DNA from 3 places in the Caballeronia sp. NCF2 genome. Region 3 is predicted to be linked to each of the others. Evidence: predicted binding sites of a transcription regulator. Region 3 holds the regulator's gene; each other region holds the start of a gene.

Region 1 (9,998 bases), on a different contig from region 3:
TGCGCGAAGCGGCGCGGCGCGGTGAAGATGAGGTCCGACTGCAACAGCACCTGCGGGACGAGGCCGAAGTACGGAATCGTCGTGACGATGCGCCTTTCGATGCCCGCGCGCGCGAGCCCGATGTCGATCGGATGACGCCGGCCGCCGCTATACGGCGTCGGCGCGAGGTGCGCGGCGAGCGCGTAGCGTTCCGCCGTCAGCGGTTCGCGCGCGAGCGGATGATTCGCACGCATCAGGCAGACGAATACGTCGCTGAAAAGATCCTGGCGTTCGAAGCGCGGCTCTGGCTTCGTCCAGTTCGCGACCATCAGATCGATTTCGCCTCCGTCAAGCATGCGCTCGTGATCGCGCATCGGATTCAGCGACTCGATCTCCAGACGCGCATTGGGCGCTGCGTCGCGAAAAGCGGCGACGAGCGTCGGCATGAAGAAATCGTTCAGATAATCAGGCGCGGCCACGCGGAACGTGCGGCGCGAGCTTTGCGGGTCGAAATCGCCGTGCGGCGTCGCGACGAATTCCACTTCGCGCAATGCGCGTTGCGCGGGCGCGAGCAGCGATTCGCCGTATTCGGTCGGCACCATGCCCTGTTTGCCGCGCACGAGAATCGGGTCGTTCAGGATCTCGCGCAGACGGCGCAGCGCGGTGCTGATCGCCGGTTGCGTCTGGTTCAGCCGCTGCGCGGTCTGCGTCACGCTGCGCTCCAGCAGCAAGGTGCGCAGCACGCGGATGAGCCAGATGTCGAGTGAGTCGGCGGGATCGTTCATGGCAAGCAAGTGAATTCAGGACGCGCGGGCGCGAACTCGCGAGCCCTAAAGCCGAAGTAAACCGCTGATCCAATTTTGACGCCATAGCAGGCGCGCTATGCACGGCATAGGCGCGTCCGCCATCCGGCCGCCGTCAGCTGAAATCGGCGTCTTTCGGCGCGATCGGCAGCGCGCTGATGCGCTTCACTTCCGCGCCGTCGAGCCAGTTCGGCGAGCGCGCGACGTAGAGCACCATCGGCAGCGTGTCTTCGCCCCAGAAGATCTGGTCGTTGACGAGGAAAGTCGGCACGCCGAACACGCCCATCGCTACGGCGCGGTCGTTGTTGTCGCGCAGCTTCGCCTTGACGTCCTCATCCTCGATGCGCGTCACGGCCTCCGGCATGCCGACGTGCTCGCACAACGCCTTGAAGCCTTCCGGCGTCGCGGGATCGCGCCCTTCGCGCCAGATGTAGCGGAAGATCTCGCGCACGCGGGCGATGTCGCCGTCAGCGAGCACGGCAAGACGCAGCGCCTTGCTCGTATCGAACGGATGGGCGGGCGGCATCTTGAACGGAATGCCGAGCTGCTCCGCGCGAAACAGCGCGTGCCGGTAGGTGAAGACGCGCTTGGACGGAATCGTCGCGGCGTGCGGCTGGCCCCAGCGGTCGAGCAGCTTCATCAACTGGACGGGCACGAGCTCGAACGGCATGTCGGGCCACTTCTCATGCTGCTCCAGCAGCAAGTACGAAAACGGCGATATGAAGTCGAAGAAAAAGTACGGATGACCGGTGCTGGTCGAATGCGGGGCACTCATGTTCCCTTCTCCCTGAGATTCCGTGGCTTTGCTCGCGCGGCGGCGCGCTCTGAGCCGCATCTGTTCGTTTTTTGTCGTGTCCTGCATGACGGAGGCAGCGCGCGGCGTCGCATCCTTTTTTAACGTTTCTCCAACAGATATTACGTGCTGCCTTGCTCCGTGTCTGCTTGGCGAACGACACCGGCCGCATGCTGTTGCGCCATGTCGCGCGCGCGGGTTTGGTCGGCCGGGGCGACCGGCGCGTGCGCGAGACGCTCCCGCACGAAACCGATGTGCTCGCGCAGCACGTAGAACTGATCGGCGAACGCGAGCGGCATCTTCATGCGATTGACGGCCGTTTCGATCGCGTCGATGCGGTCGAGCAGGGCGTCGCGCTGCGCGGTGTCGGGGCCGCTGATCGCTTCCCGCTCTATCGCAATCAGCGCGCCATACCAGCGGTAGATGCGCGATTTCACGCGCCATCGATACAGCCCCGGCACGAGCCGCAAGCCCGGAATCAGCACGACGATCAGCGGCACCAGCACGACCAGCACGCGATCCGCGAGACTCGCGACCCAGAACGGCAGCGAACGGTACAGAAAGCTCTTGCCGGATTTGTAATAGCGCTCGGCGTTGTCGCTGATGCGGAATTCGTGCACGAGCGGCGCGGGGAATTCGTTCGCCCGCTGCAGCAGATTCGCGCGCCCATGCACCTCGCGCGCGGCTTCGATCAGCAGATCGGAGAGCGCCGGATGCAGGCTGTCGCGCGCGACCAGTTCGGCGGTCGGCGCGATCATGTGGACCGCGCGCGGCGGCAGGTTGCGGGCGAAATCGAAGGCGCCCATCGGCAAGTCGATTTCCGTCAGATACGGAAAGCGGCGCGCGTAGGCGTCGGCCTGGGCGAAATCCATGAAGCGGATGCCGGACGTGCGCAGGAGCTTCGCCATCGTCGGCGGCTGCGCGGAGTCGCCGGTCAGAAAGGCTGCGTCGATCTGGCCGTCTTCGAGCGCTTTCGCGGCTTCGTCGCCGGCGAGCGGCAGCAGTTCGGTGTCGCCGCCCGGCTCGATGCCGTTCGCCTTCAGCAGATTCAGCGCGAGCACGCGCGTGCCGCTGCCTTCCGCGCCGATCGCGAGCCGCTTGCCCTTCAGCTCCGACAATCGGCTGACGACCGTCGCGCAGCGATAGAACACCGCGAGCGGCACGTAGGACACGCTGCCGAGCGATTCCAGATTGTCGTGCGTCGCGCCCGGCTTGGTCAGGCCGCCCTGCACGAAGCCGACGTCGACGTTCGATTTCGGGTCTTCGAGGCGCGTCAGGTTATCGAGCGAGCCTTGCGTCTCGAGGATGTTCAGCGTCACGCGGTTGCGCGCGAGGATCGTCTTGTATTTCTGCGCGCTCGTCCAGAACGAGCTGCCTTTCGGGCCGGCGGCGATGGTCAGCGTGCTCGGCGGCGCGGGCTGGATCAGCCGCACGGCGGCATAGAGCGCGGCCGCGCACACGAGCAGGATCGGGCCGAAGGTGAGCGCGAGATCGCGCCATGAGATCGCGACGAAGCGCGCGCCGATTCTCGGCAGGGGCTTGCGTTTGGGCGGGACGTCCGGATCGTGGCCCGGATTGTTTCCTGAAGGGTGGGTCATCTCGTCGGTAATCTTGAAACTTCGTGCGTGCGAGCTTACCCGATCGCGATGCGCCCACGTCTGCCCGAACGTGTTCGGCGAGGCGCGCGAGCGGCGCGTCCGGACGGCCAGCATGGCGTCGATGGTACATGAGATCGCGCGTCGCCCGGATGACCGCGGGCCCGGCGCGCCGTGTGACAGGCGTGTGTAGAAAGCGCGCGCGCTGTTGCTTGCGAACGGCGTCGCATATGGCCGCATTGTTAAAAGCTTTGCGCTAATGGCCGCGCTGGGCTAAATTGACGTTCGCCGCCGCACGACAAGGCTCCTCGCGCCGCCGCAGCCCGGAATGTGGGTTCGCGGACCGCCAAGCAGGCGCCATGCGGCAGGTCATATTCGAGCCGGCGGGCGTCATCGCCCGAAAAAACCGGCCGTGATTTGTTTCGATCGCCAGTCTCTCGCAGCACCGTGAGCCGCATCCGCCGGCTTGCCGCCGCTATTCCCGCGTCAGTTTCAGGCGCCGGGCGCGCGCGGTCACGGTCAGCCGCTCGATGTCGTTGCCCAGCCGCTGGGAATGCGGCCCGCTTTTGAAGTGCAAAACGAGCGAAGTAGCAACTGTGCGAAGTCAACAAGCGAAACAAAAGGAGAAATCATGAAAGCAGTCGATCTGTTGAAGGCGCTGGGCGTGGTGGTGTGCGTGGCCGTGGCATCGAGCGCCTATGCGCAATCGAGCGACGCGGCGGCCACGAGCACCGACTCGGCAGCGGCGGCCAAGGCTCAGAAATCCGCGACCAAGAAAACCGACCGCAAGCTCGGCTACGACGTGCGCCGCGCGCTGTCGAAGGCACAGGGCTTCGACGTGTCGAACGTGTTCGTGCGCGCGCGCAGCGGCGCGGTCACGCTGACCGGCACGGTGCCGGAAGGCGGCCAGATCGCTCAGGCCGAAGAAGTCGCGAAGGGCGTGCCGGGCGTGAAGTCGGTCTCCAACAAGATTACGCTCGGCGTTCAAGGCGGCGGGCAATAACACGCATCACAGGCAGTGGGCGGCATCTCGCGATGCCGCAAGCTTCGCTCGTCTGGCGGGCGTTTGAACGGGCTCCGGCGTCGCCGCCGGGGCCCGTTGTCGTTTGGAGCTTTTGCAGCCGGCGCGCCTGAAATCGGCTGTGACTGGCGTTCGATCGGCGCGATACTCGCATTGTCGATCGCTTGAAAATCGCATCACTCAATCGGAACCGATGGCGGAGATTCAAATGAAAAGACTCGCGCGTTTCCCGAGGTTGCAGGCTTTGCAGGATGTGCCGCGAACGGCCGCGCTCGGCGCGCTGGCGTTGCTGGCGGCGGCGACACTAGCCGCATGCCACGGCGGCGATGACGACAACGGCGGCGGCGGCCAGCCGGCCAACAGCTTGCCGAGCTTCATCTCGGGCTCGGTGAACACCCAGACTTACGACGGCGTCTCCGACGATTTGCTCACGGCCGGTCTCGGCAAGACGGGCCTCGCGTCGGCGACCGCGCCGACGTTCGCGAAGCCCGCCGCGCCGACGGCAGCCGAATTGCGCCGTCTCGCGATCTATTCGAACTACCGCGCGCTCGTCGACATGTCGGCGAACGGCGGCTACGGCCGCTTCTGGGGGCCGAATGTCGATCTGAACGGCAACGACTCGCTCGGCGAAGGCAAGATTGCGGGCAAGGAGTACATCGCCTACGCGGACGATGGCAGCGGCAGGCAGAACGTGAGCCTGCTCGTGCAGATCCCGACGAGCTTCAATCCGGACCAGCCGTGCATCGTCACGGCGACGTCATCGGGATCGCGCGGCGTCTACGGTGCGATTTCGGCGGCGGGCGAGTGGGGCCTCAAGCGCGGCTGCGCGGTCGCCTACACGGACAAGGGCAGCGGCAACGGCGCGCAGGAAATTTCGACGACGCTCGTGACGCTCATCGACGGCACGCTCGCCAGTGCGGACATCGCCGGGACCAAGGCGATCTTCAAGGCGAACGTGAGCGCGTCGGCGCTGTCGTCGTTCAATTCGGCGTTCCCGAATCGCTACGCGTACAAGCACGCGCATTCGCAGCAAAACCCGGAGCAGGACTGGGGCAAGAACACGCTGCAGGCGATCCAGTTCGCGTACTGGGCGCTCAACGACATGTTCGGGCCGGTCAGCGGATCGACGCATCAGGTGCGCTACAGCAAGGGCAGCATCACGACGATCGCGGCATCGGTGAGCAACGGCGGCGGCGCATCGCTGGCGGCGGCGGAACAGGACACCGATGGCTGGATCACGGCGGTCGTCGTCGGCGAGCCGCAGATCAATCTGAATTTGCCGTCGCAGGTTTCGGTGCGGCAGGGCGGCGTGCCGGTCGGCTCGTTCGGCAGGCCGCTCGCGGATTACATGACGCTCGCGAACCTGCTGCAGCCGTGCGCGGCGCTCGCGCCCGCTGCGGCAGGCGCGCCGTATCTGACGACGCTTCTGCCCGCCACGACCAACGCGATCCGCACGGCGCGCTGTGCGACGCTTGCCGCCAACGGCTTCGTCTCGGGCGGCACGACGACGGAGCAGGCGACCGATGCGCTGAACCGTCTGCATCAGGCAGGCTACGAGAGCGATTCCGACACGCTGCACGCGCCGATGTGGGATTCGCAGGCGGTGCCGGCCGTAGCTGTGACTTACGCCGATGCGTACATGAAAGCGAGCGTGCTCGACAATCTCTGCGAGTTCAGCTTCGGCACGACCAGCGCGGCGACGGGCGCGGCCGGCGTCACGCCGCTCGTCTCGCCGATGCCGACGATCTTCGGCAACGGCAACGGCGTGCCGCCGACCAACGGCATCAACTTGGTCTACAACGCGGGAACGACGGGCGCGGCGGATCATCGGCTGGCGACGCCCGATGCGAGCTACGCGGGCGCCGCCTGCCTGCGCGCGTTATGGACGAACGGCAACGCGACGATGGCCGGTAGCGTCAATGCGATCCGCGTGAACGCGAATCTTCGCGGCAAGCCCGCGATCATCGTGCAGGGCCGGGCGGATGCGCTCGTGCCGATCAATCATGCGTCGCGGCCGTATCTGGGTGCGAATCGCGTGGCGGAGGGAAGCAAGAGCCAGCTTTCGCTGTATGAGATCACGAACGGTCAGCACTTCGACGCGTTCCTGAGCGTGGCGGGCTTCGACACGCGCTTCATTCCGCTCCACTACTACGACATTCAGGCGCTCAACCTGATGTGGAACCACCTGAAGAACAACGCGCCGCTGCCGCCGTCGCAGGTGGTGCGAACGGTCGCGCGCGGCGGCAAGGCGGGTTCGGCGCCCGCCCTCACGACGTCGAATCTGCCGCCCATCGCGACCGATCCCGGCGCGAACGCGATCTCGGTGGCGGGCGGCATCGTCAACGTGCCGAACTGACGGTTCAGTGCGTCACGGTGGCCGCGGGCACTGCGGCCGCCGACGCCGCCGGGACTTCCGATGCGCCAGCCGCAGCCGCATCCGCATTCGGCCTCTGGATCGCGGTCGCGGCGGCGGGCGCCTGCACGACGATCGGCGTCGGCGTCAGCTCGGGCGAGCTCACGATGATCGACGGCGCGAGCGGCTTGCTTTTCACTTCGTCGCCGGCGACGGGCGCGCTGCGCGGCACCGTGTTCAGATAGTGGTCCATCAGACCGAAGAAGCGGTCATAGAACTTGCCGGCGGGCACGGTCTCGCTGGAAATCTTGACCATCGCGTCGCTGTTCGAGCGGATCGGCAGCGACAGCGAGCCGAGCACGCTCAAGCCCACGCTCGCGGACGTGTCGCTTTTCTTGAGCGCATAGCCGTCCTGCACGGCGTTCACGTACGCGATGCTTTGGTTCGTCGCGTTTTCGCCGGGCGTGCAAACGACGTGGAACGAGACGACGACGTGCGTTTCGGCGCTCGGCTGGAAATTCTTGGTCGCGTCGACGGTGTCGGGCTGGCCCATCGTCGTGAGAAAGCCTTGCGACAGCAGCGCGCGGCGCGCGGCCTCGCAGGTTTCGTTGACGGTGGCGTCAAAATTGTGCGCGAACGGGCTCACGCCGGTGCTGAACAGCTCCTGCTGATAGCTCGGCGTGGTGGCGGCGCGGCCGCCGCACCCGACAAGGGCGGTCAGCGCGAGCGACACGAACACGAGACGCGACGATGCGAGAGATGACATGAGCGGCTTAAGACGGAGAGCGAGAGGAACGAAGAGAGGCAGGTGAAGATTGTAGTGCCAGCGGTATCACCGACGAAAAAGCAGGGGTCTTAGTTCCTTCAGCAAGCGAAAAGCCCGGCACGCGAGGCCGGGCTTCGTCGGATGCGGCGTCGCGCGCCGCTTTGCGTTCGCTTACGGACGATTGAAGTCGACCGGATTGGCATCGGCGGCGGGGCGGACGATACGGCTCAAAAAGCCGACGCGCGCCGGTTTCCCCGATGCCGACGCGCCATCGCTCACGCCGCCAAACGACGCGTTCGAGGCGCTTTGTTGCGCGGCCACGCGCGCTTCGGCAGCCTGAATCTCGGCGGGATACGTGGCTTGATCGGCCATCGGCTTGTATCCGGCGCGTTCGAGCTGGACGAGCTCGGCGCGCACTTGCGCACGGGTGGCAGGGCCGTCTTCGCGCGCTTGCGCGAAAGCCGGCGCGGCGAGTACGGCTGCAATGGCGATGGCGGGAACGATTGATTTGAACTTGAACATGATGACCTCCGGATGCTGTTTTAAGGAACGTCGCGGCGGAGTGTGTGTCTTTCCGTTGCTTCGTCGTTGAGATGCAGTCTAGGCTCCGGACGACCTAGGAAAAACCCTAATCCGACGAAATCACTTTTGTCGAATCGGCATTAATTCTGTCAATCGGTTTTTGGTTTCCATTGATCCGATTTTCCGCTTATGGACGCAGTGCCGTTTTTCAAGAGTCAAGCGCTTTAGCGTTTTCCCGGCCTTTGCGTCCTTGAAATTGTCAAAGTCGCTCCATATAATTGGCACTCACTGCACGAGAGTGCTAACAAGATTGCCGTCCGGCGAGATCCTTCTCAAAGGACGGGTTTTCCCGCGTTTTCAGTCTCAATCAAGAGAGGAGTGTGTATGAACCTTCGTCCTTTGCACGATCGCGTCATCGTCAAACGTCTGGACCAGGAAACCAAGACCGCATCGGGCATCGTGATCCCTGAAGCAGCCGCTGAGAAGCCGGATCAAGGCGAAGTCCTGGCCATCGGCCCGGGCAAGCGCGATGACAAGGGCGCGCAAATCGCCCTCGACGTGAAGGTCGGCGACCGTGTTCTGTTCGGCAAGTACGCTGGCCAGACCGTCAAGGTCGACGGGCAGGAACTGCTCGTCATGCGCGAAGAAGACATCATGGCCGTTCTGGTCAAGTAAGCATCCTTCCTGCACGTTTGGCTTCGTCTGCCTGAGCCGCTCCTCCGAGCGCCGCAGCGAAGCCAGCAAACCGAATCGAATCAAGGAGTTTGGATATGGCAGCTAAAGAAGTCACTTTTGGCGATTCCGCACGCGCCAAGATGGTCGAAGGCGTGAACATCCTGGCCAACGCGGTCAAGGTCACGCTGGGTCCGAAGGGCCGCAACGTCGTGCTCGAGCGCTCTTTCGGCGGCCCGACGGTCACGAAGGACGGTGTGTCGGTCGCGAAGGAAATCGAACTGAAGGACAAGCTCCAGAACATGGGCGCGCAAATGGTCAAGGAAGTTGCTTCCAAGACCAGCGACAACGCAGGTGACGGCACCACGACCGCTACCGTGCTCGCGCAATCCATCGTTCGCGAAGGCATGAAGTACGTCGCATCGGGCATGAACCCGATGGACCTGAAGCGCGGCATCGACAAGGCCGTGGCTGCAGCAATCGAAGAACTGCGCAAGATCAGCAAGCCCTGCACGACGAACAAGGAAATCGCGCAAGTCGGCTCGATCTCGGCGAACAGCGACACGTCGATCGGCGAGCGCATCGCTGAAGCGATGGACAAGGTCGGCAAGGAAGGCGTCATCACCGTCGAAGACGGCAAGTCGCTGCAAGACGAGCTGGACGTCGTCGAAGGTATGCAATTCGACCGCGGCTACCTGTCGCCCTACTTCATCAACAACCCGGACAAGCAAGTCGCCGTCCTCGAAAACCCGTTCGTGCTGCTGCACGACAAGAAGGTTTCGAACATCCGCGATCTGCTGCCGGTTCTGGAACAAGTCGCGAAGGCTGGCCGTCCGCTGCTGATCATCGCTGAAGACGTCGAAGGCGAAGCGCTGGCTACGCTGGTCGTCAACAACATCCGCGGCATCCTGAAGACGGTTGCTGTCAAGGCTCCGGGCTTCGGCGACCGCCGCAAGGCCATGCTGGAAGACATCGCGATCCTGACCGGCGGTCAAGTGGTCGCGGAAGAAACCGGCCTGACGCTCGAGAAGGCAACGCTGGCTGAACTGGGCCAGGCGAAGCGCATCGAAGTGGGCAAGGAAAACACGACGATCATCGACGGCGCTGGCGAAGCCGTGAACATCGAAGCGCGCGTGAAGCAAGTGCGCAAGCAGATCGAAGAAGCGACGTCGGACTACGACCGTGAAAAGCTGCAAGAGCGCGTGGCCAAGCTGGCCGGCGGCGTTGCGGTGATCAAGGTCGGCGCTGCGACCGAAGTCGAAATGAAGGAAAAGAAGGCACGTGTCGAAGACGCACTGCACGCAACGCGCGCAGCTGTGGAAGAAGGCATCGTGGCAGGCGGCGGCGTTGCGCTGATCCGCGCACGCAAGGCGATCGACGGCCTGAAGGGCGCGAACGCAGACCAGGACGCCGGTATCAAGATCGTCCTGCGCGCAATGGAAGAGCCGCTGCGCCAGATCGTCACGAACGGCGGCGAAGAAGCTTCGGTCGTGG
Region 2 (9,998 bases), on a different contig from region 3:
CACGCCGCGCGTCGAAGATCCGCTTTCCCGTCTCACCGGTTTCACGCGAAAGATGGAGCAGCGCGGCTTCACGCCCGATTCGATCTGGCTAGAACGCGGACTGCGCGCAGCGAATCGCGATGAAACCGTGCGCCTCGGTCTGGCGCCGGGCGCGGCTGTTGCAAGCCTGAAGCGGTTGCGGCGCGCGGACGGCATCGTGATGGCGGTCGAGCATTCAACGTTGCCGGTCGCCGCGGTGCCCGATCCACTCGCGATCGGCGCTTCGCTCTACCGGTATCTGGAGGCGCGCGGGCTGTCGGTGGTGCGCGCGTTGCAGCACTTTCGCGCGGTGAACGCCGGCGCGGAGATCGCCCGGCTCATGGGCGTCGCGCCGCGTGCAGCGCTGCTCGTGATCACGCGCATCGGCTATTCGGCGGATCAACGCGCGATCGAATTGACGGACACCTACTGTCGCGACGACTACTACGACTTCGTCGCGGAACTGCATCGATAAGCGTCGGCACAGACGCGCTTAATCCGGACGCATCAAGAGAGCAAACAGAGAACGAGAGGACCCAAGGACGCCGTTCGCTTCTTTCGCGACGAAAGCCTGCTCGCAGCACGGCGCGGACGGCACTGAACCTCATCCATGCATCGCGTACTTCCAGAGAAATTCATGCTGAAAGGAAACATACTCACGACCGATGGCTGGATCCACGGCACGGTCCGCTTCGAGAACGGCCGCGTGACGGCGCTCGAAGGACATATCGCCGATCCGCTCGCCAACGACGCGCCCTACATCCTGCCGGGCTTTATCGATCTGCACGTTCACGGCGGCGGCGGCCGCGACATCATGGAAGGCGGCGACGCGGCGGACACCGTTGCCCGCCAGCACGCGCAGCACGGCACGACGAGCCTGCTCGCCACCACGATGACTGCGCCGCGCGACGAACTCATGAGCGTCGTCGCGGGTCTCGGCGAACAGGCCAAACACCGCGCGGCGGGCGGCGCGCGCATGCTCGGCGTGCACCTGGAAGGTCCGTACATCAATCCCGGCAAGCTCGGCGCGCAGCCGGACGCGGCCGCCGTCGCGGTGCGCGACGAAGTGCTGAAGTATCTCGATCTCGCGCCGATCCGCGTCGTCACGATCGCGCCGGAAATCTCCGGTCATCTCGACATTATTTCGGACCTCGCGGCGCGCGGCGTGCGTGTGCAGCTCGGCCATTCGCTCGGCACATACGACGACGCCGTGAACGCGCTCAAGCACGGCGCGCGCGGCTTCACGCATCTGTTCAACGCAATGTCGCCGCTGCATCACCGTGACCCGGGCATGGTCGGCGCGGCGCTCGCGCATGCCGAATACGCGGAACTGATTCCTGATCTGCTGCACGTTCATCCGGGCGCGATTCGGGCCGCGATGCGCGCGATTCCGCGTCTCTACGTCGTGACCGACAGCACCTCGGCGGCCGGTATGCCCGACGGCGAATATCGCCTCGGCAGCCAGCACGTCACCAAATGCATGGGCGGCGTGCGCCTCGCGGACGGCACGCTCGCCGGCAGCACCCTGACGATGGATCAGGCGCTGCGCAATCTCGTCTCGCTGGGCATTCCGCTCGCGGACGTCTCGAATCGCCTGTCGCGTTTCCCCGCCGACTATCTCGGACTCGAAGACCGCGGCCGCATCGCGCGCGGCGCTTGGGCCGATCTCGTCGTGCTCGACCGGGAGCACGCGCTGACCGCCACGTACGTCGAAGGAGAATCAATTGTCGAATATGCTTAATGAGGCGCTCGAGTCCGCCGACGTCGTCGCGGCCCAGCTCGCCGATACCTCGCGCATCGAAGAACTCGCGGAAAAGCTCAAGGAACAGCCGCGCAATGTCGCGCTCACGGTCGCGCGTGGCAGTTCCGACCACGCCGCCAGTTATTTCGCAAGCCTGACGATGAGCCGCATCGGCGTGCCGGTCGCATCGCTGCCGATGTCCGTCGCGACGTTGCAGCAGGCGCCGCTGCGTGTCTCGGGCCAACTGGCCGTCGCGTTCTCGCAGTCGGGCAAGAGCCCCGATCTCGTCGGCACCATGCAGGCGCTGCGCGACGCGGGGGCGTTCACCGTCGCGGCCGTCAACGTCTCCGGTTCGCCGCTCGAAAGCGCGTGCGAATACTTCCTGCCGCTGCTCGCCGGTCCCGAACTGTCGGTTGCCGCGACCAAGAGCTATATCGCGATGCTGTCGCTTTCCGCGATCGTGATCGCGCACGTTCAGCGCGACGTCGAATTGCTGAAGGCGCTCGATTCGCTGCCCGAGAAGCTGCGCGCCGCCGGCAAGCTCGACTGGACGCGCGCCGTCGACGAACTGAAGAGCGTCGATCGCATGATCGTGATCGGGCGCGGCCTCGGCCTCGCCATCGCGCAGGAAGCCGCGCTCAAGCTGAAGGAAACGTCGGGCATTCAGGCCGAAGCGTTTTCCAGCGCGGAAGTGCGTCACGGTCCGATGGAGATCATCGACCGCGACTATCCGCTGCTCGTATTCGCGCCGCGCGGGCCGGAGCAGGCGGGTCTCATCCAGCTTGCCGCCGATATGCGTGCCCGCGGCGCGCGCGTGCTGCTCGCAGCCCCAGCCGACGTCGCCGAAGCGGAACTGCCGCTCGTCGCCACGGACCATCCCGCGCTCGATCCGATCGCCGCGATTCTTTCGTTCTACGTGATGGCCGCGGGTCTGGCCGCCGCGCGCGGGCGCAATCCCGACGCGCCGCGCCACCTGAACAAGGTCACCGAAACCCATTGAGTGAGATAGCCGATGCGCCGTGCCGAGGAGTCACTGTTGAACCATTCCATCGATAACCCGAACGACGTCGTGCTGCTCGCGCCGTTCACCGGTCCCGTCGTGCCGCTCGCCGACGTGCCGGATCCCGTGTTCGCCGAGGGCATGTTCGGCGACGGCATCGGCATCGATCCGCTCGATAACGTGCTCGTCTCGCCCTGCGACGGCACCATCACGCATCTGGCGCGCACGCATCACGCCGTGACGCTGCGCACGAAGGAAGGCGCCGAGATTCTCGTGCATATCGGCATCGACACGGTCGAGCTGGGCGGCAAGGGCTTCACGCCGAAGATCCAGCAAGGCGCGACGGTGCGCGCGGGCGAGCCGCTGATCGAGTTCGATGCGGATTTCGTCGCGCAGCACGCGCCGAGCCTCGTTTCGGTAATCGCGATCGCCAACGGCGATGCCTTCGATATCATCGATCGCGCCGGCCGCGGCGTGCTGAAAGCGGGCTCGCGCCTGCTGGTTCTGCGCGCCAAGGACGGCGAGAAAGCCGAGACGGCGCGCGCGGGCGCGGTCGTTCTCGACGAAGCGCGCCGCAGCCTGACGCTCTCCCATGCGGGCGGCCTCCATGCGCGTCCGGCGGCGCGGGCACGCGAAGCTTCCCGCGGTTTCGACGCGAAGGTCGAAGTGCGCTACGAAGGCAAGAAGGCGCCGGTGGAAAGCGTCGTCGGCCTGCTCGGCCTCGGTGCGGGCGAGGGCGCGACCATCGAGCTCGTCGGCATCGGCGTGCAGGCGCAACAGGCGGTCGAAGCGGTCGCGGTGGAATTGCTGCGCGCGGCGCAAGGCGAAGTCGAAGAATCGCCCGCGCGCGAGAAGTCGCCCGCGCCGGTCGTGCAAGCCACGCGAACGGGCGAGCCGTTGCCGCCGAACACGCTCGCGGGCGTGTGCGCGGCGCCGGGCATCGCGATCGGCAAGCTGGTGCGCTGGGACGATCAGGAAATCGTGCCGCCGGAACAGGCGAGCGGCGCATCGGCGGCGGAAAGCCGCGCGCTCGATAAAGCCATCGCCCAGGTCGATGCCGAACTCGGCGAAACCGTGCGTACCGCGTCGCAGCGCGGCGCGGTCGGCGAAGCGGGCATTTTCGCGGTGCATCGCGTGCTGCTCGAAGATCCGACGCTTCTCGACGCCGCGCGCGATCTCATCAGCCTCGGCAAGAGCGCGGGCTTCGCATGGCGCGAGGCGATCCGCGCGCAGATCGCGCTGCTCTCGAACGTGCAGGACGAACTGCTCGCCGAGCGCGCGGCCGATCTTCGCGACATCGAAAAGCGCGTGTTGCGCGCGCTCGGCCTCAACAACACGGCGGCGCTCGAGTTGCCTCAGGAAGCCGTGCTCGCCGCCACGGAATTCACGCCGTCGGATCTGTCGTCGCTCGACCGCACCCGCGTCACCGCGCTCGTGATGGCGCGCGGCGGCGCGACCTCGCACGCGGCGATCATCGCGCGGCAGATCGGCATTCCGGCGCTCGTCGCGATCGGCGATGCGCTGCACGCGATTCCCGAAGGCACGCAAGTCGTCGTCGATGCATCGGCGGGACGCATCGAGCATGCGCCGACCGCGCTCGACGTCGAGCGCGCACGCAGCGAGCGCGAGCGGCTCGCGGGCGTGCGTGAAGCGAACCGCAAGCTGTCGCGCGAAGCGGCATCGACGAAGGATGGCCGCGCGATCGAAGTCGCCGCGAACATCGCGACGCTCGACGACGCCAAAGCCGCCGTCGAAAACGGCGCCGATGCGGTCGGCCTGTTGCGCACCGAACTGCTGTTCATTCATCGCCAGTCGGCGCCGACGGTCGCGGAGCACGCGCAAAGCTATCAGGGCATCGTCGATGCCTTGCAGGGCCGCACCGCGATCATCCGCACGCTCGATGTCGGCGCGGACAAGGAAGTCGATTATCTGACGCTGCCGCCCGAGGAAAATCCGGCGCTCGGGCTGCGCGGCATCCGGCTCGCGCAAGTGCGCCCCGATCTGCTCGATGACCAGTTGCGCGGCCTGCTCGCCGTGAAGCCGGCGGGCGCGCTGCGAATCCTGTTGCCGATGGTCACCGATTCCGGCGAACTGCAGCGCTTGCGTGCGCGCATCGACGAACTGGCGCGCGAAGCGGGCCGCACCGATCCGGTCGAAGTGGGTGTGATGATCGAAGTGCCGTCGGCGGCGCTGCTTGCCGACCAACTGGCGAAATACGCCGATTTCCTCTCGATCGGCACCAACGATCTCACGCAGTACACGCTCGCGATGGACCGTTGCCAGCCCGATCTCGCCGCGCAATCCGACGGCCTGCATCCGGCCGTGCTGCGTCTCATCAAGGCGGCGGTGCAGGGCGCGGAGAAGCACGGCAAGTGGGTCGGCGTGTGCGGCGCGCTCGGCGGCGATCCGGTCGCGGCGCCCTTGCTCATCGGACTCGGCGTGACGGAATTGTCGGTCGATCCGGTGTCGGTGCCCGGCATCAAGGCACGCGTGCGCAATCTCGATTACCAACTGTGCCGTCAGCGCGCCGAGGATTGCCTCGCGCTCGAATCGGCTCAGGCAGTAAGAGCGGCAAGCCGCGAAATCTGGCCGCAGGACTGAACGTCTTCCCTGCAGCCAGCTTCACGGATGCCTTTTCAGCAATCCTCGAAGCAGCAAAGACAAGACCTATATTTTTTGGAGAACCCGATGGACGCCAACCCGTTTGCAAAGATGCAGCGACTAGGCCGCGCGCTGATGCTGCCGATCGCCGTACTACCGGTGGCCGGCCTGCTTTTGCGTCTCGGCCAGCCCGATGTCTTCAACATCAAGATGATCGCGGACGCCGGCGACGCGATCTTCACCAATCTGCCGCTCTTGTTCGCGATCGGCGTGGCGGTGGGCTTCGCGAAGGACAACAACGGCACGGCGGGTCTCGCCGGCGCGATCGGCTACCTCATCGAAGTGGCCGTGATGAAGGACATCAACGACAAGCTCAACATGGGCGTGCTGTCGGGGATCATCGCCGGTATGGTGGCCGGCTATCTGTATAACCGATACAAGGACATCAAGCTGCCCGAGTATCTGGCATTCTTCGGCGGCAAGCGCTTCGTGCCGATCGTGACAGGCGTCGCGTGTCTGGTGCTCGGCATCGTCTTCGGCTACATCTGGCAGCCGGTGCAGGCGGCCATCGACGGCGCGGGCAACTGGCTGACGACCGCCGGCGCGCTCGGCACCTTCGTGTTCGGCGTGCTGAACCGCATCCTGCTGGTTACGGGTCTGCATCACATCATCAACTCGCTCGCGTGGTTCGTGTTCGGCTCGTTCACGCCGCCCGACGGCGGCGCGATCGTGCACGGCGACCTGCATCGCTTCTTCGCGGGCGACAAGACGGCGGGCGGCTTCATGACGGGCTTCTTCCCGGTGATGATGTTCGGTCTCCCGGCCGCGTGCCTCGCGATGTTCCATGAAGCGCCGAAGGAGCGCCGCGCGATCGTCGGCGGCCTGCTGTTCTCCATGGCCCTGACCGCATTCCTGACGGGCGTGACCGAGCCGATCGAATACTCGTTCATGTTCCTGGCTCCGGTGCTCTACGGCATCCACGCAGTGCTGACGGGCCTGTCGCTCGCCATCTGCTCGGCGCTCGGCATCCACCTGGGCTTCACGTTCTCGGCGGGCGCGATCGACTACGTGCTGAACTACGGTCTGTCGCAGCGCGGCTGGCTGGCGCTCGTGGTCGGTGCGGTGTACTTCGTCATCTATTACGGCCTGTTCCGCTTCTTTATCCGCAAGTTCAACATGGCGACACCGGGCCGCGAGCCGGCCACGACCGACGCCGAAACCGACGTGGCGCAAACCGTCGATGGCGGCCTGATTCCGCCCGTGCCCGGCGCGGCAGCAGCCGTGTCGAACACGCGCGCTGCGAAGTACGTCGCGGCGCTCGGCGGCGCATCCAATCTGACGCTCGTCGATGCCTGCACGACGCGTCTGCGTCTGTCGGTCGTGGATTCGGAGAAGGTGTCGGAGCCGCAGTTGAAGAGCATCGGCGCGCGCGGCGTGTTGAAGCGCGGCGCGACCAACGTCCAGGTGATCATCGGGCCGGAAGCCGATCTGATCGCCGATGAAATCCGCAGCGAACTCGAGCATTCGTCGACGCGCGGCGCAACGCCCGCATCGTCGACGCCGGCGCAACCGGTCGCGGCAGCGGTGAGCGGCGACCAGACGCCCGGCCCGCTCGATCCGGACCCGTTCCGCTGGCTCGCGGTGTTCGGCGGCGCGACCAACGTGGTATCGCTCGACGCGGTTGCGCAGACGCGCCTGCGCGTGGTCGTGCGCGATCCGTCGTCGGTGGATCGTCAGCGTTTGTCGTCGCTGGATGTGGCGTGGGTGTCGGCGGATACGTTCCACATCGTCGTGGGCGCGGCGGCGCAGCGCTATGCGGCGCAACTGTCCACGCGCTTGTCCGGCAACGGCGGCGGCGCTGCACCGATGCCTGCCTGAAGCGGTAATCGAAGCTCGATAACAAACGGCGCCCGCGGGCGCCGTTTGTGTTTTCAGCGAAGTGCCAAAGAAAAAGCCCGCCGTCTCGTCGACGGCGGGCTTTGCAATTTATGCAATGGCACAGTCAATTGTTACGCGTAGTCATGCAACGCCGAGCGCATCTTCTTCATCGCGCTCGCCTCGATCTGGCGAATGCGCTCCGCCGAGACGCCGAACTCGTCGGCCAGTTCATGCAGCGTCTTGCCGCCCGAGCCGTCGTCCTGCACGTCGAGCCAGCGCGCCTTGATGATGCGGCGGCTGCGTTCGTCGAGCGATTCGAGTGCATCGGCGAGGCCGTCGCTTTGCAGCCTGTCGTGCTGCCGCGCGGCGATGACGTTAGTCGGCTCGTTGTGCGAGTCGGCCAGATAGGCGATGGGCGCGTACGCTTCCTCGCCATCCTCGACCTGGCCTTCGAGCGCGATATCGCCGCCCGACAAGCGCGTTTCCATCTCCGCGACTTCCTCGCGCTTTACGTTCAGCTCGCTCGCGAGACCTTCGATCTCGTCCGGCGTGAACGCCGAATGGCTGGTCTTGTGACTGCGCAGATTGAAGAACAGCTTGCGCTGCGCCTTGGTTGTCGCGACCTTCACCATGCGCCAGTTGCGCAGGATGTACTCGTGAATCTCGGCCTTGATCCAGTGCATCGCATACGACACCAGGCGCACGTTTTGCTCTGGGTCGAAGCGCTTCACCGCTTTCATCAGACCGATGTTGCCTTCCTGGATCAGGTCGGCGTGCGGCAAGCCGTAACCGAGATAGTTACGGGCGATCGACACGACGAGGCGCAGGTGCGAAAGCACCAGCTGGCGCGCGGCGTTCAGGTTGCCCTGCTCGCGGAATTCGGTGGCGTACTGTCGTTCCTCCGCCTGCGAAAGCATCGGAATACGGTTCACTGCTTGTATGTATGAATCGATGTTGCCGATCTGGCCGGTCAGCATCGACGACTGTGCGTACGTCAGCGCGCCTGCCGAAGATGCCTTGGCAGGTGCCGAGCTCACAACATTCGGAAGGGTCATCGCATTGGTCACGCTCATAAGCTCCTTATCAACAATTCACGTGCCGCTTAACGACCGCGGCAAGTCAGACACGATATTAGCACTCCAGTCCATCGAGTGCTAAGTGTTAGAGCAGAGGGGAATGTGGGAGTTCCCACAAAAACTATCGAATTTGCGGGTCCAATAGGACGGACTGTTGCGCGAGCAGCGGAAGAAACTACCGGAGGCTGAAACGTTTTCGCATGATTTACCTTGCTTGCCCACTGTCGCGATCAGAAATTCTACAAACGGGGGCGCGCTGATGCGATTTCTGCAAATGTTTTAAAACGTCACTAGAATCGCCAAGCGACAGCAATTTACGAAACACACCCGCTATCCGAGCAAATTGGGGTGCAAATGCATAAAAACAAGAGTTCGTGGCCCCGCCCGCTAGCGCGCGTGGCGGTTTGTACCGCATTGGGTCTCGCGTCGGCGGCGGCTCATGCCGACCGATTCGGTGTCCAGATCGCCGGCGGCGTCGCCGACCACGACATCAAGAAGGCCGATCTCGGCCTGTCCTGGGATCCGGGCCTCACCTGGTGGGAGATCGGCGGTTTTCACTTCACGCTCATCGGCGAAGGTCACGTGTCCTACTGGCACACGACCGAGGACAACGCCGTGCATCCGAACATATGGGAATTCGGCATTACGCCAGTGCTGCGCTTCGTGAAGAGCTCGGGCTACTTCCGGCCGTTCATCGAGGCGGGCGTCGGCGTGCGGCTGCTCTCGCACACGCGCATCACCGAGGATTTCAGCGTCGGGTCGGCGTTCCAGTTCGCGGACATGGTGGGCGTCGGCATGATCTTCGGGTCGAAGCAGAGCTATCAAGCGGGATTTCGCTTTCAGCATCTGTCGAACGGCGGTATCAAAGAGCCGAATCCTGGTATAAATTTCAGCCAGCTATATCTGCAATACAACTTCTGACGAGGCGCCGGCGCATCGGTTCCTCGACACAAGGGGAATCGACAGATGCCGGCAAAAACCATTGAGGCCATCCGCGGCCTCGAGCGCGATCGCTTCCGTGCCATGGTCGAGGGCGACGGCCCGGCGCTGGACGCGCTGCTGGCCGAGAACGTCAGCTACGTCCACACGAACGGCAAGCGGGAGACGAAGCGCCAGTTCATCGACGCGATCACCGCGGGCCGCCGCCGCTATCGGCAGATCGAAATTCAGTCGCAGGATGTGCTGCCCGCCGGCCGCGATACGTGCCTCGTGTCGGGCCGTGCGCTGATCGAGATGGAATCGAAGAACGGCGCGCTGCTGTTTCCGATCGCCTACACCGCCGTCCATGTGCAGACCGAAGGCCAATGGCAGCTGCTCGCCCTGCAGGCGACGCGCGTGGCGCTCGAATAGCCACGCGCGCCGCCCATCACGCTTCCACGGCTTCGTCTTGCCGCAGGTTGTCCACGACGCGCCCGGAGCGGTTGACCGCGCTCACGACGGCATCGGCGACCGCGAGCGCCGGATTCGCATGCACCGCGACGCCGAAGCGCGTCGGCCCGTCTCCGACACGACAGCCGACGAACGCCGCCGTGTCGCCGTTCGCCGTCACGGACGTCTCGAACCAGTTCACGCTCGCGTCCACGCCGAGCGCGGCGGCGACCGCCTGCGCGTGAGCGTCGCCGCTCGTCGCAGCCACTACGGCCGGTAATGCGACGCGCCTTTCGAATACCGTAAGCGTCGAAAC
Region 3 (9,998 bases):
CCTTCAGAAATTCGTCGCGCACCTCGATGCCGATTTCCTCGATCGTCTCGAGACAATCCGCCGTGAAGCCGGGACAGAACACGTCCACACGAGAAACGCCGCCCGCGCCGAGCTCCGCGACCGTCGGCGCGGTGTACGGCTGAAGCCACTCCGCCCGCCCAAAGCGCGACTGGAACGTCACGCGGCATTCGACCGGCGTAAGCCCGAGCGCGGCCATGAGCAACGAACCGGTCAGCTGGCACTGGTCGTGATACGGATCGCCGAGATCCATCGTGCGCTTCGGCACGCCGTGGAAGCTCAGCACGAGCTTGTCGCCCGCGGCGAAATCCGGCTGGCCGTGATGCCGCCAATAGTCGCGCACCTGCTCCGCGAGCGCCGCGATATACGCCGGATGATCGGCGTAATGGCGGATCGTGCGGATTTCCGGCTGATTGCGCACGCGCTTGAGCGCGGCGAACGCGTCGTCGAACGCGGTGGCCGTCGTGGACGACGAGTATTGCGGATACATCGGCAACAGGAGAATGCGGTCGGCGCCTTCGAGCTTCAGCTGATTGAGCATCGCGCCGATGCCCGGCGTGCCGTAGCGCATCGCATAGTCGACGATGACGTGATAGTCGTTCGCCGCGAAGAGCCGCCGCAAGCCGTCGACCTGCTTTTCCGTATGCACGCGCAGCGGCGAGCCTTCGGGCATCCACACTTGCGCGTACTTCTTCGCCGATGCGCGCCCGCGAAACGGCAGGATCAGGCCGCGCAGAATGAATTGCCACACGAATGACGGAATTTCGACGACGCGCGGATCGGACAGGAATTGCGCCAGATACTTGCGCACCGCCCGCGGCGTGGGCGCGTCCGGCGTGCCGAGATTGATCAGCAGCACCGCGACGCGATGCGAAGCGCTGGGCTGCGAGGGCAACTCGAGGTCGAAACGCATAAGGGAAGCGAGCCTGAAGATGGTCGTCGGAAAAGTTGAGGACCATTATAGCGGCGCGTTTCCGGACGCATCATTGGCCGAACGGCCTAGTGGCGCGCTCTTTCGCGGCGCGCCAAGATGGCGTCACTGATGACTGAGCGACATCGACAGCAAACGCGCGGTGATATCGACGATCGGAATCACGCGGTTGTACGCCATGCGCGTCGGGCCGATCACGCCGAGCGTGCCGACGATCTTCCCGTTGACCTCGTATGGCGCCGTCACGACGCTCATTTCCTCGATCGGCACGAGATTGCTTTCTCCGCCGATGAAAATCTGCACGCCTTGCGCGTGACTCGATACATCCAGCAATTGCAGGAGGCTCGTCTTTTGGTCGAACAAATCGAAAAGCTTGCGCAGCCGCGCCATGTCGGACGAAAGGTCCGCCACTTCGAGCAGGTTGCGCTCGCCGGAAATCAGCACGGTGTCAGTGGGGTCCGTCTCGGCGGTGCTCGCGACCACGGCCGCCTGCATGAGCGCGGTCATGTCGCCGCGCAACTGGTCGATTTCCTCGCGCAAACGGCGGCGTACTTCGTCGAAGGACAGGCCCGCGAAATGCGCGTTGATGTAATTGGAGGCTTCTACGAGTTGCGAAGGCGAATAGTCGCGTTGCGTGGCCATCATGCGGTTCTGCACGTCGCCTTCGGGCGTCACGATGATGAGCAGAATGCGCTTGTCCGACAGCCGCATGAACTCGATCTGCTTGAACATGTGGCTCCGGCGCGGCGTGAGCACGACGCCCGCGAACGAAGACAGATTGGACAGCACGCTCGCCGCCGCCGCGACGATCTTCTGCGGCTCCTCGCCTTGCAGGCGAGTCTTGACCGCGGTGGTCATGGCCTCGTCTTGCGGTGCTTCTACAGTCAGCATCGTGTCGACGAAGAGCCGGTAGCCGCGCGGCGTGGGAATGCGTCCCGCCGACGTATGCGGGCTCGCGACCAGCCCGAGGTCTTCGAGATCCGACATGACGTTGCGGATGGTCGCGGGGCTCAGTTCGAGGCCGGAATGACGTGATAACGTGCGCGAACCGACCGGCTGACCTTCGGCGATGTAGCGCTCGATCAACGTTTTGAGGAGGGTTTGTGCACGTGGGTCTAGCATGGGGAAATTTTAGCTCAACGTGTCGGATAGCGGCGAGCCGCGCCGGGTGGTCGGCATTCAACGTCCGCTCCATTCTAGCGACAAACGGCGAGCCTGCCCGCGTCATGCCGCACGGTCTCGTCGCGGCGCGCCCGGCGGCCATCGCCCACGGTTCTTTTCGCTCTCTGACTATGGTGTAATGCCGGCATGGAAATTGGCCAATTCAAGACCGTCGCCCTCGTGGGGCGCACCAACACGCCGGGCATCGAGGCGCCGCTGAGATCGCTCGCCGATCTCCTCAGGAGCCAGGGCTTCGAGGTCGTCTTCGAGGCGGGCACCGCGAAGGACGTCGGCGTGACGGAGTTCCCGGCGCTCTCCATCGCGGAGATGGGCGCGCGCGCGGACGTTGCAATCGTGCTCGGCGGCGACGGCACGATGCTCGGCATCGGACGGCAGCTCGCGCCGTATAAAACACCGCTCATCGGCGTGAATCATGGCCGGCTCGGCTTCATCACCGACATTCCGCTCAAGGCGATGCAGGAAATCGTCCCGCAAATGCTCGCCGGCCAGTTCGAGCGCGAGGAACGCAGCCTGCTCGAAGCGCGCATCGTGCGCAACGACAAGCCGATCTACCACGCGCTCGCGTTCAACGACGTCGTGGTGAATCGCAGCGGCTTCTCCGGCATGGCGGAGCTGCGCGTGTCGGTGGACGGCCACTTCATGTACAACCAGCGTTCCGACGGACTGATCGTCGCGACGCCGACCGGCTCGACCGCCTACGCGCTGTCGTCGGCGGGGCCGATCCTGCATCCGCAATTGCAGGGCTTCGTGCTCGTGCCGATCGCGCCGCATTCGCTGTCGAACCGGCCGATCGTGCTGCCCGACGATTCGAAAGTGACCATTCAGATCATCGGCGGTCGCGACGTCAACGTGAACTTCGACATGCAGTCGTTCACCGCCGTCGAACTGAACGACGCGATTGAAGTGCGGCGCTCGAAGCATACGGTGCCGGTGCTGCATCCGGTCGGCTACAGCACGTACGCCACGCTGCGCAAGAAGCTGCACTGGAACGAGCATCCGTCGCAGGATTCGTCCGCTCTCTGATCTGCCAGAACTTCCTTCCCCGAAGCGTCCATGCTCCGTCATCTTTCCATTCGAGATTTCGTCATCGTCGCCACGCTGGATATCGATTTCGATCCAGGCTTCACGGTCTTTTCGGGTGAAACCGGCGCGGGCAAGTCGATCCTCATCGACGCCCTCGCGCTCACGCTCGGCGCGCGCGGCGACGCGAGCGTCGTGCGCGCCGGTCAGGCGCGCGCCGACATCACCGCCGAATTTTCGACGCATCCGCTCGTCGTGCGCTGGCTGGACGAACACGCGCTCACGCAGGACGCCGATTCGGTCATGCTGCGGCGGGTGATCGATTCGGGCGGCCGCTCGCGAGCGTTCATCAATGGCACGCCCGCGACGCTCGCGCAGTTGCGCGAAGTCGGCGAAATGCTCGTCGATATCCACGGCCAGCACGCGCATCAATTGTTGATGCGACCGGACGCGCAACGCGAACTCTTCGACACGCACGCGCAGTTGCTCGACACGGCCGGCGCGGTGAATCGTGCGTGGCGAGCGATGCGCGACGCGCAGCAAGCCGTCGAGACCGCCCAGAATCGCGACCGCGAGCTGCAACTGGAACGCGAGCGTCTCGCGTGGCAACTGAGCGAGTTCGACAAGCTCGCGCCGCAGCCCGGCGAATGGGAAGAAGTGAGCGCGGAGCATCATCGGCTGTCGCATTCGGCGAGTCTCATCGACGGCGTGCAGGGTGCGCTCGGCGCGCTCTCCGAATCCGACGAAGCGATGATCTCGCAGCTCGGCGCCATCATCTCGAAGCTGCGCGGCCTGTCCGATATCGATCCCGCGTTGAACGACGTGCTCGCGTCGCTCGAACCGGCGGAAATCCAGTTGCAGGAAGCGTCGTATTCGCTATCGCACTACGCGCAGCGGCTGGAGCTCGATCCTGACCGGCTCGCGCAAGTCGAAAGACGCATGGAGCAACTGCACTCGACCGCGCGCAAGTTCCGCCTTCAACCCGAAACGCTGCCGGAAGAACACGACGCGCGCCGCCGCCAGCTCGCCGAACTCGATGCCGCCGCCGATCTCGATGCGCTCAACGCCGCCGCCGAGAAAGCGAAGAGCGAATATCTCGCGCAAGCCAAGGTGCTGTCCAAGGCGCGCGCGAAGGCCGCGAAAAATCTGTCGAAAGCGGTCACGGAAGGCATGCAGGAACTGTCGATGGCAGGCGGCAGCTTCGAGGTCGCGCTCGTGCCGCTCGCCGAAGGCGGCGCGAACGGGCTGGAGCAGATCGAATTCCGCGTCGCGGGACACGCGGGCGTCGCGCTGCGGCCGCTCGCGAAAGTCGCGTCGGGCGGCGAACTGGCGCGCATCAGTCTTGCGCTCGCCGTCATCGCGAGCACGGCGAGTCCGACGCCCACGCTCATCTTCGACGAAGTGGACACGGGCATCGGCGGCGGCGTCGCGGAAGTGGTCGGGCGTCTGTTGCATCAGCTCGGCCGCGACCGTCAGGTGCTGTGCGTCACGCACTTGCCGCAAGTGGCCGCGCGTGGCGATCAGCATTTCCAGGTCGCGAAATCGTCGGACGATGCGGGCGGCACGGTGAGCACGGTAAAGCAACTCGATCGCGCAAAACGCGTGGAAGAAGTCGCGCGCATGCTCGGCGGTCTCGAAATCACCGCGACCACCCGCAAGCACGCGAAGGAAATGCTGGCGGCTTAAGCATCCGCGTCAGCCCGCCGACGCCACTGCGAACACGCGGTCCCACAGCGCCGTCACCGCGTCGCGTTCGGTCTGAACCGTGGCCGGATCGACGCGCGCCTTTTCCATACCGTCGAGCCGCAGCGTGTGCTGCAGCTTGCGGTACTGGCGATACGCCGCGCCGATCGCATCGGCTTCTGCTTCGGCGATCAATCCGCTTTTCGCGGCGATCTTCAACAGCGTGATATTCCCCGCGTTGCGCAGAAACTCGCGATGCTCGCGCGCGTGCAGCAACACCCAGTACTGAACGATGAACTCGATATCGACCATGCCGCCGCGATCGTGCTTCAGATCGAACAGGTCGCTGCGATTCGGATGGCCATCGGCGACGCGCTGGCGCATCGACACGATCTCGCGCGCGAGCGCGGCCGCGTCGCGTTCCATGACGAGCACGTCGGCGCGAATCTGCTCGAACTCCGCGCCGATTTCGGCATCGCCCGCGCTGTAGCGTGCGCGCGAAAGCGCCTGATGCTCCCAGACCCACGCCGTGTTCGCCGCGTCGCCCTCGCGAATCTGATAGCGGCGAAACGATGCGAGGTCGGTCACGAGCAGGCCCGATTCGCCATTCGGCCGCAGACGCAAGTCGACGTCGAAGAGCGTGCCCGCGCCCGTCGCCGACGTGAGCCACGTAATGAGGCGGCGCGTGAACATCGCGTAGATGTCGGAGGCCGCGTCGTCGGGATCGTCGTACAGAAAGATGAGGTCGAGGTCCGACGCGTAGCCCAGTTCCTTGCCGCCGAGCTTTCCGTACGCGATGACCGCAAAGCGCGGCGTCTCGCGATGCCGCTTCGGGAACTGCTTCCACACGGTCTGCACGGTGACGTCGAGCACGGCGTCGGCGAGTTCGGAGAGACGGTCGCTCACGTGCTCGACGCTCAGATGCCCGGCGAGATCGATCAGCAGAATGCGAAATACTTCGGCCTGATGCGCGTGACGCAGCAGATCCATTTGATGTTCTGCGTCCTCGGCGGCATCGAGCCGTGCGATCAGCGAGCGTTTGAACGCGGCCCAGTCGAACGGGCTGGCGATGGCTTCGTCGTCGAGCAATTCATCGAGCAATTGCGGATGGCGGATCAGATAGCCCGCCGCCCAGCGCGACCCCGACAGCACCGAGAGCACGCGCGCGAGCGCCGCCGGATATTCGGTCAGCAGCGCGAGATACGCGCCGCGCTTGGCCGTCGCTTCGAGCAGATCGAAAAGCCGCATGATGGTGTCGGCGCGGCGCGGCGCATCGATCGACTGCACGGCTTCTATCGAGCGTTGAGCGACGATATCGAAGCGTTCGCGGCTCTGCGACGGCAAGCCGGCGTAACGCGCCGAATTCCACACGCCCGTCAGACGTGCGAGCACCGGCGCCGGGTCCGCGAAGCCGAGTTCCATGAGGCGCGCGGCGAGCTCTTCCTGCGCGGAATCGTCGGCGAGCGCGCCGCTCCAGATCCACGACGCCACCGAATCCTCCGCGACGCCGCAGCCGCCCTGCCCGCTCACCTTGTCGGCGAAGATCGCGTCGAACTGCTGCTCGACGAGCTCGCGATGCGCGTCGAGTGTTTCCATCAGCGCGGCGTAGTCCGCGAAGCCGAGCGATTTCGCGAGCAACGCGCGCTCGTCGTCGGCGACGGGCATCGCGTGCGTCTGTGCATCGTTGCGGTATTGCAGCCGATGCTCGACCGTGCGCAAAAAGAGATAAGCGTCGGACAGCGCCTTGCACACCTGCGGCGCGAGCAGGCCATGCGCGGCGGCGCGTTCGAGCACCGCGAGCGTCGGACGAATGCGGAAATCCGCTGCCTGTCCGCCGCGAATCAACTGAAATACTTGCGCGCTGAATTCGATCTCGCGAATGCCGCCGCGCCCGAGCTTGATGTCGTCGGCCTTGTCGGGGCGCATCGACGCGCGCCGCCGCGCTTCCTGCCGAATCTGCTGATGCAGCGAGCGGATCGCGGCGATCACGCCGTAATCGAGATAGCGCCGGTAGATGAAGGGCGTCGCGATGGCTTCGAGCTGCTTCGCGAGACGCTTCGCCGAATCGCTCTTCGTCTCCGAGATGAGCCGGCCCTTGATCCACGCGTAGCGCTCCCATTCGCGGCCCTGCACGTAGAAATACTCTTCGAGCATGCCGAGACTGCACACGAGCGGGCCGGAGTCGCCGTTGGGACGCAGCCGCATGTCGACGCGAAAGACGTAGCCGTCTTGCGTCATTTCCGCGAGCGCGCCGATCAGCCGCCGGCCGAGCCGTGTGAAGAATTCCTGCGTCGGGAGTGCCGAGCGCGTGCCGCCCGAGGTTTCGCCGTCCTCTTCGTAGACGAAGATCAGATCGATATCCGACGATGCGTTCAGCTCGCGCCCGCCCAGCTTGCCCATGCCGACGACGCCGAGCGTGAGCCGCTCGCCGTCCGGTCCGCGCGGCTCGCCGAAGAGCGCTTCGAGATCGGCCGACAGCACCGCCAGCGCGCGCTGCACCGTGACTTCGGCGAGATCGGTCATCGCGCCGGTGACTTCGGCGACATCGGCGGTGCCCGCGAGATCGCGCTCCATCACCGTGCAGAACACTTCGGTCCGCAAGCGGCGCAACGCGGTCTTGAGCGCGGCTTCATCGAGCACGCCGCTTTCGGTGCAAGGCGTGCAGTGCGCGTCCAGCCGCGCTTCGATCCACCCACGCGTGATGCGCGTCTGCGCCCATTGCGCGACATTCGACGCCAGTTCGGGACGCGCCGAGTACGCGCGCGCCGCATAGTTGGAATAATCGGAACTGAGAAGAGTTGCGTCGGTCATGAAAGGTTAGGTTCGCTCATTGCTTCCGGAAAGGCATCGCGGTATAACACCGCGCCGCAAGTCTTGCCGGGCGCGGCTCAGCGAGCCTCCACGAGTGCGCAGGCAGCGGCCGTCGCCGCAATGCCCGTGTTACATTTCAGCGTCAAACACGCAAAACTACCATATCGCCGAACAGCAGCAGCATGTCCGACAGCAGACGATCCGTCGACCCGACCGAAGTTGGACAAGCCAGGCCCAGCGGCAACGCCGAGCGCGTGCTTGCGCGCGTCTTCAAATTCCTTCTCGTCATTGCGGCCATCGCGTATTTCGCGGTGGCGGGCGTGTATGTCGGCCTGCGCTATATCGTCATGCCGCAGGTCGATTCGTTCCGGCCGCGGATCGAGCAACTCGTCTCATCGCAGATTCACGCCCAGTTGCGCATCGGCAGGATTTCCGCGCGATGGTCCGGGCTCTCGCCGACGATCGATATCGACAACCTGCGCATCGACGCCGCCGATGGCTCGCCGGGCCTCGCCGTGCCGCACGCGAGCGCGAGCATCGCGTGGGGATCGCTGCTGCATCTGCGGCCCAAGCTCGCCGATCTGACCGTCGACGGACCCGATGTCATCATCGCGCGCAACGCCGATGGCGCGGTTACTGTCGCGGGCGTGCCGATTCCCACGCATCACACCGGTTCGAACGCATTCACGACCTGGCTGCTCGGCCAGGACCGCATTCTTCTGCGCGATGGCACGCTGCGCTGGCGCGACGCGCAGCGCGCCGCGCCCGAGATCGCGTTCAAGCGCCTGCACCTCGCGATCGTCAACGACGGCGCGCGTCATCGGCTTGCGCTCAAGGCGCCCGCCGATGGCGACGTGCTGCACGGCCCGCTCGATATCCGCGCGGACTTCCGTCATCAACCCTTCTCGGCGATGGGCGCGCCCGCGAACTGGACCGGCCGTCTCTACGTTTCGACCGGTCCCGTCGATCTGCCGACGCTCGCGCGCTACGTGAAGCTGCCGTTCCAGATGTACAGCGGCCGCATCAACAACCAGATCTGGCTGAACTTCGCGGGCGGCCAATTGCAGAACGCGACCGGCGACCTGACCGGCGCGAACGTCGCGCTGCGCACGCGCCCGACGCAGCCGCGCCTCGATCTTCCGATCGCCAGCTTCAACTGGAACATCGACAAAAGCGACAACGCGTACACGCTCGATCTGCGCGACCTGCACGCGGAGTTCGGCCAGTTGCCGCTCGACGACGGCACGCCGGTCGCGCGTCTGCTCGTGTCGCGCGCGCTGACGGCCACGTACCGGCTGCCTTCGGTCGGCAAGGGGCAATTGCTGCGGCTGACGGGCGATAGCGTCGATATCGGCATCCTCGCGGAATTCGCGCGCGCGCTGCCGCTGCCGGCGAAGATTCTCAACGAGCTCGTGCGCTTCAATCCGCGCGGCCAGGTGTCCGATTACACGATCTACACCGAGCGCGCCGCGCCGAAGACCGAGGAAGAAGCGCAGCAGCAGCGCAAGAAAGGCGACGCGCCGCTTCTGCACTACGCGTTCAAGGGCGATCTCAACGGCCTGAGCGTGCAGGCGCAGGAGCCGCCGCCCGGGCTCACGATCAACAACCATCCGCGCGCGGGCATTCCGGGCGTCGAGAATCTGTGGGGCAGCGTCGACGCGAACGAGAAAGGCGGCCACATCACGATCGACACGAAGAACGTCGCCGTCACCGTTCCCGGCGCGTTCGACGATCCGCGCCTCGTCTTCGATTCGCTGCAAGGCCGCGCGCGCTGGACCGTCGCCGATGCGATCGCGCCCGGCGAACTGCGCCGCGCGTTCACGCTGCATCTGGAGACGCTGCGCGTGAAGAACGCGGATGCCGAAGGCGAGGCCACCGCGGACTACTGGAATCAGGGCCACGGGCGCGGCAATCTCGATCTGAAGGCGAAGGTCTCGCATCTGAAAGTGACGAGTCTCGTGCGCTATCTGCCGACGAGCCTCAACGAGCGCGTGCGCGTCTATCTCGGCCATGCGCTGCAGGCGGGCGTCGCGAAGAACGGGACGATCGAAGTGCACGGCGATCTCACGCGCTTTCCGTACGCGAAATTTCCCGATGCGGGCATCTTCCGCATCGAGGCGCCGTTCACCGGCGGCAAGTTCGATCCCACGCCCTTCCCGCCGCGCAAGATGGCCAACGGCCTGCCGAACTTCTGGCCGGCGTTCGAGGGTATCGACGGGACGTTCACGCTCGCGCAGAACAAGCTCGGCTTCGATATCGGCCGCGGGCATTATCGTGGCGTCAAGGTCTCGAAGGTCGTCGGGCGCATCAACGATACGGGCAATCGCGAAACCAAGCTGTGGATCGACGGCAA

The links. Region 3 encodes HrcA, which represses chaperone genes, less so after heat shock. Its sites were predicted from a motif close to TTAGCACTCNNNNNNNNNGAGTGCTAA; they were not measured.
Region 1: NCS02_RS11305 (co-chaperone GroES) is a predicted target of HrcA. The motif match lies at 8,111-8,137, and genes of this name have one in related genera.
Region 2: rpoH (RNA polymerase sigma factor RpoH) is a predicted target of HrcA. The motif match lies at 8,370-8,396, and genes of this name have one in related genera.

The regions. Positions count from the first base shown of each region.
Region 1 covers NZ_JALQDN010000028.1:47,349-57,346, reverse strand. The annotation lists gene NCS02_RS11340 (LysR family transcriptional regulator) at 1-764, opposite strand, end outside; gene NCS02_RS11335 (2-hydroxychromene-2-carboxylate isomerase) at 898-1,557, opposite strand; gene NCS02_RS11330 (TAXI family TRAP transporter solute-binding subunit) at 1,698-3,173, opposite strand; gene NCS02_RS11325 (BON domain-containing protein) at 3,802-4,173, shown strand; gene NCS02_RS11320 (D-(-)-3-hydroxybutyrate oligomer hydrolase) at 4,400-6,547, shown strand; gene NCS02_RS11315 (DUF2242 domain-containing protein) at 6,552-7,310, opposite strand; gene NCS02_RS11310 (DUF4148 domain-containing protein) at 7,482-7,832, opposite strand; gene NCS02_RS11305 (co-chaperone GroES) at 8,217-8,507, shown strand; gene groL (chaperonin GroEL) at 8,603-9,998, shown strand, end outside.
Region 2 covers NZ_JALQDN010000001.1:333,904-343,901, forward strand. The annotation lists gene NCS02_RS01640 (GntR family transcriptional regulator) at 1-493, shown strand, start outside; gene nagA (N-acetylglucosamine-6-phosphate deacetylase) at 656-1,759, shown strand; gene NCS02_RS01650 (SIS domain-containing protein) at 1,752-2,759, shown strand; gene ptsP (phosphoenolpyruvate--protein phosphotransferase) at 2,772-5,360, shown strand; gene nagE (N-acetylglucosamine-specific PTS transporter subunit IIBC) at 5,448-7,238, shown strand; gene rpoH (RNA polymerase sigma factor RpoH) at 7,370-8,305, opposite strand; gene NCS02_RS01670 (acyloxyacyl hydrolase) at 8,669-9,235, shown strand; gene NCS02_RS01675 (nuclear transport factor 2 family protein) at 9,281-9,664, shown strand; gene leuA (2-isopropylmalate synthase) at 9,681-9,998, opposite strand, start outside.
Region 3 covers NZ_JALQDN010000002.1:58,818-68,815, reverse strand. The annotation lists gene hemH (ferrochelatase) at 1-931, opposite strand, end outside; gene hrcA (heat-inducible transcriptional repressor HrcA) at 1,055-2,071, opposite strand; gene NCS02_RS02495 (NAD kinase) at 2,258-3,154, shown strand; gene recN (DNA repair protein RecN) at 3,185-4,837, shown strand; gene glnE (bifunctional [glutamate--ammonia ligase]-adenylyl-L-tyrosine phosphorylase/[glutamate--ammonia-ligase] adenylyltransferase) at 4,847-7,645, opposite strand; gene NCS02_RS02480 (YhdP family phospholipid transporter) at 7,828-9,998, shown strand, end outside.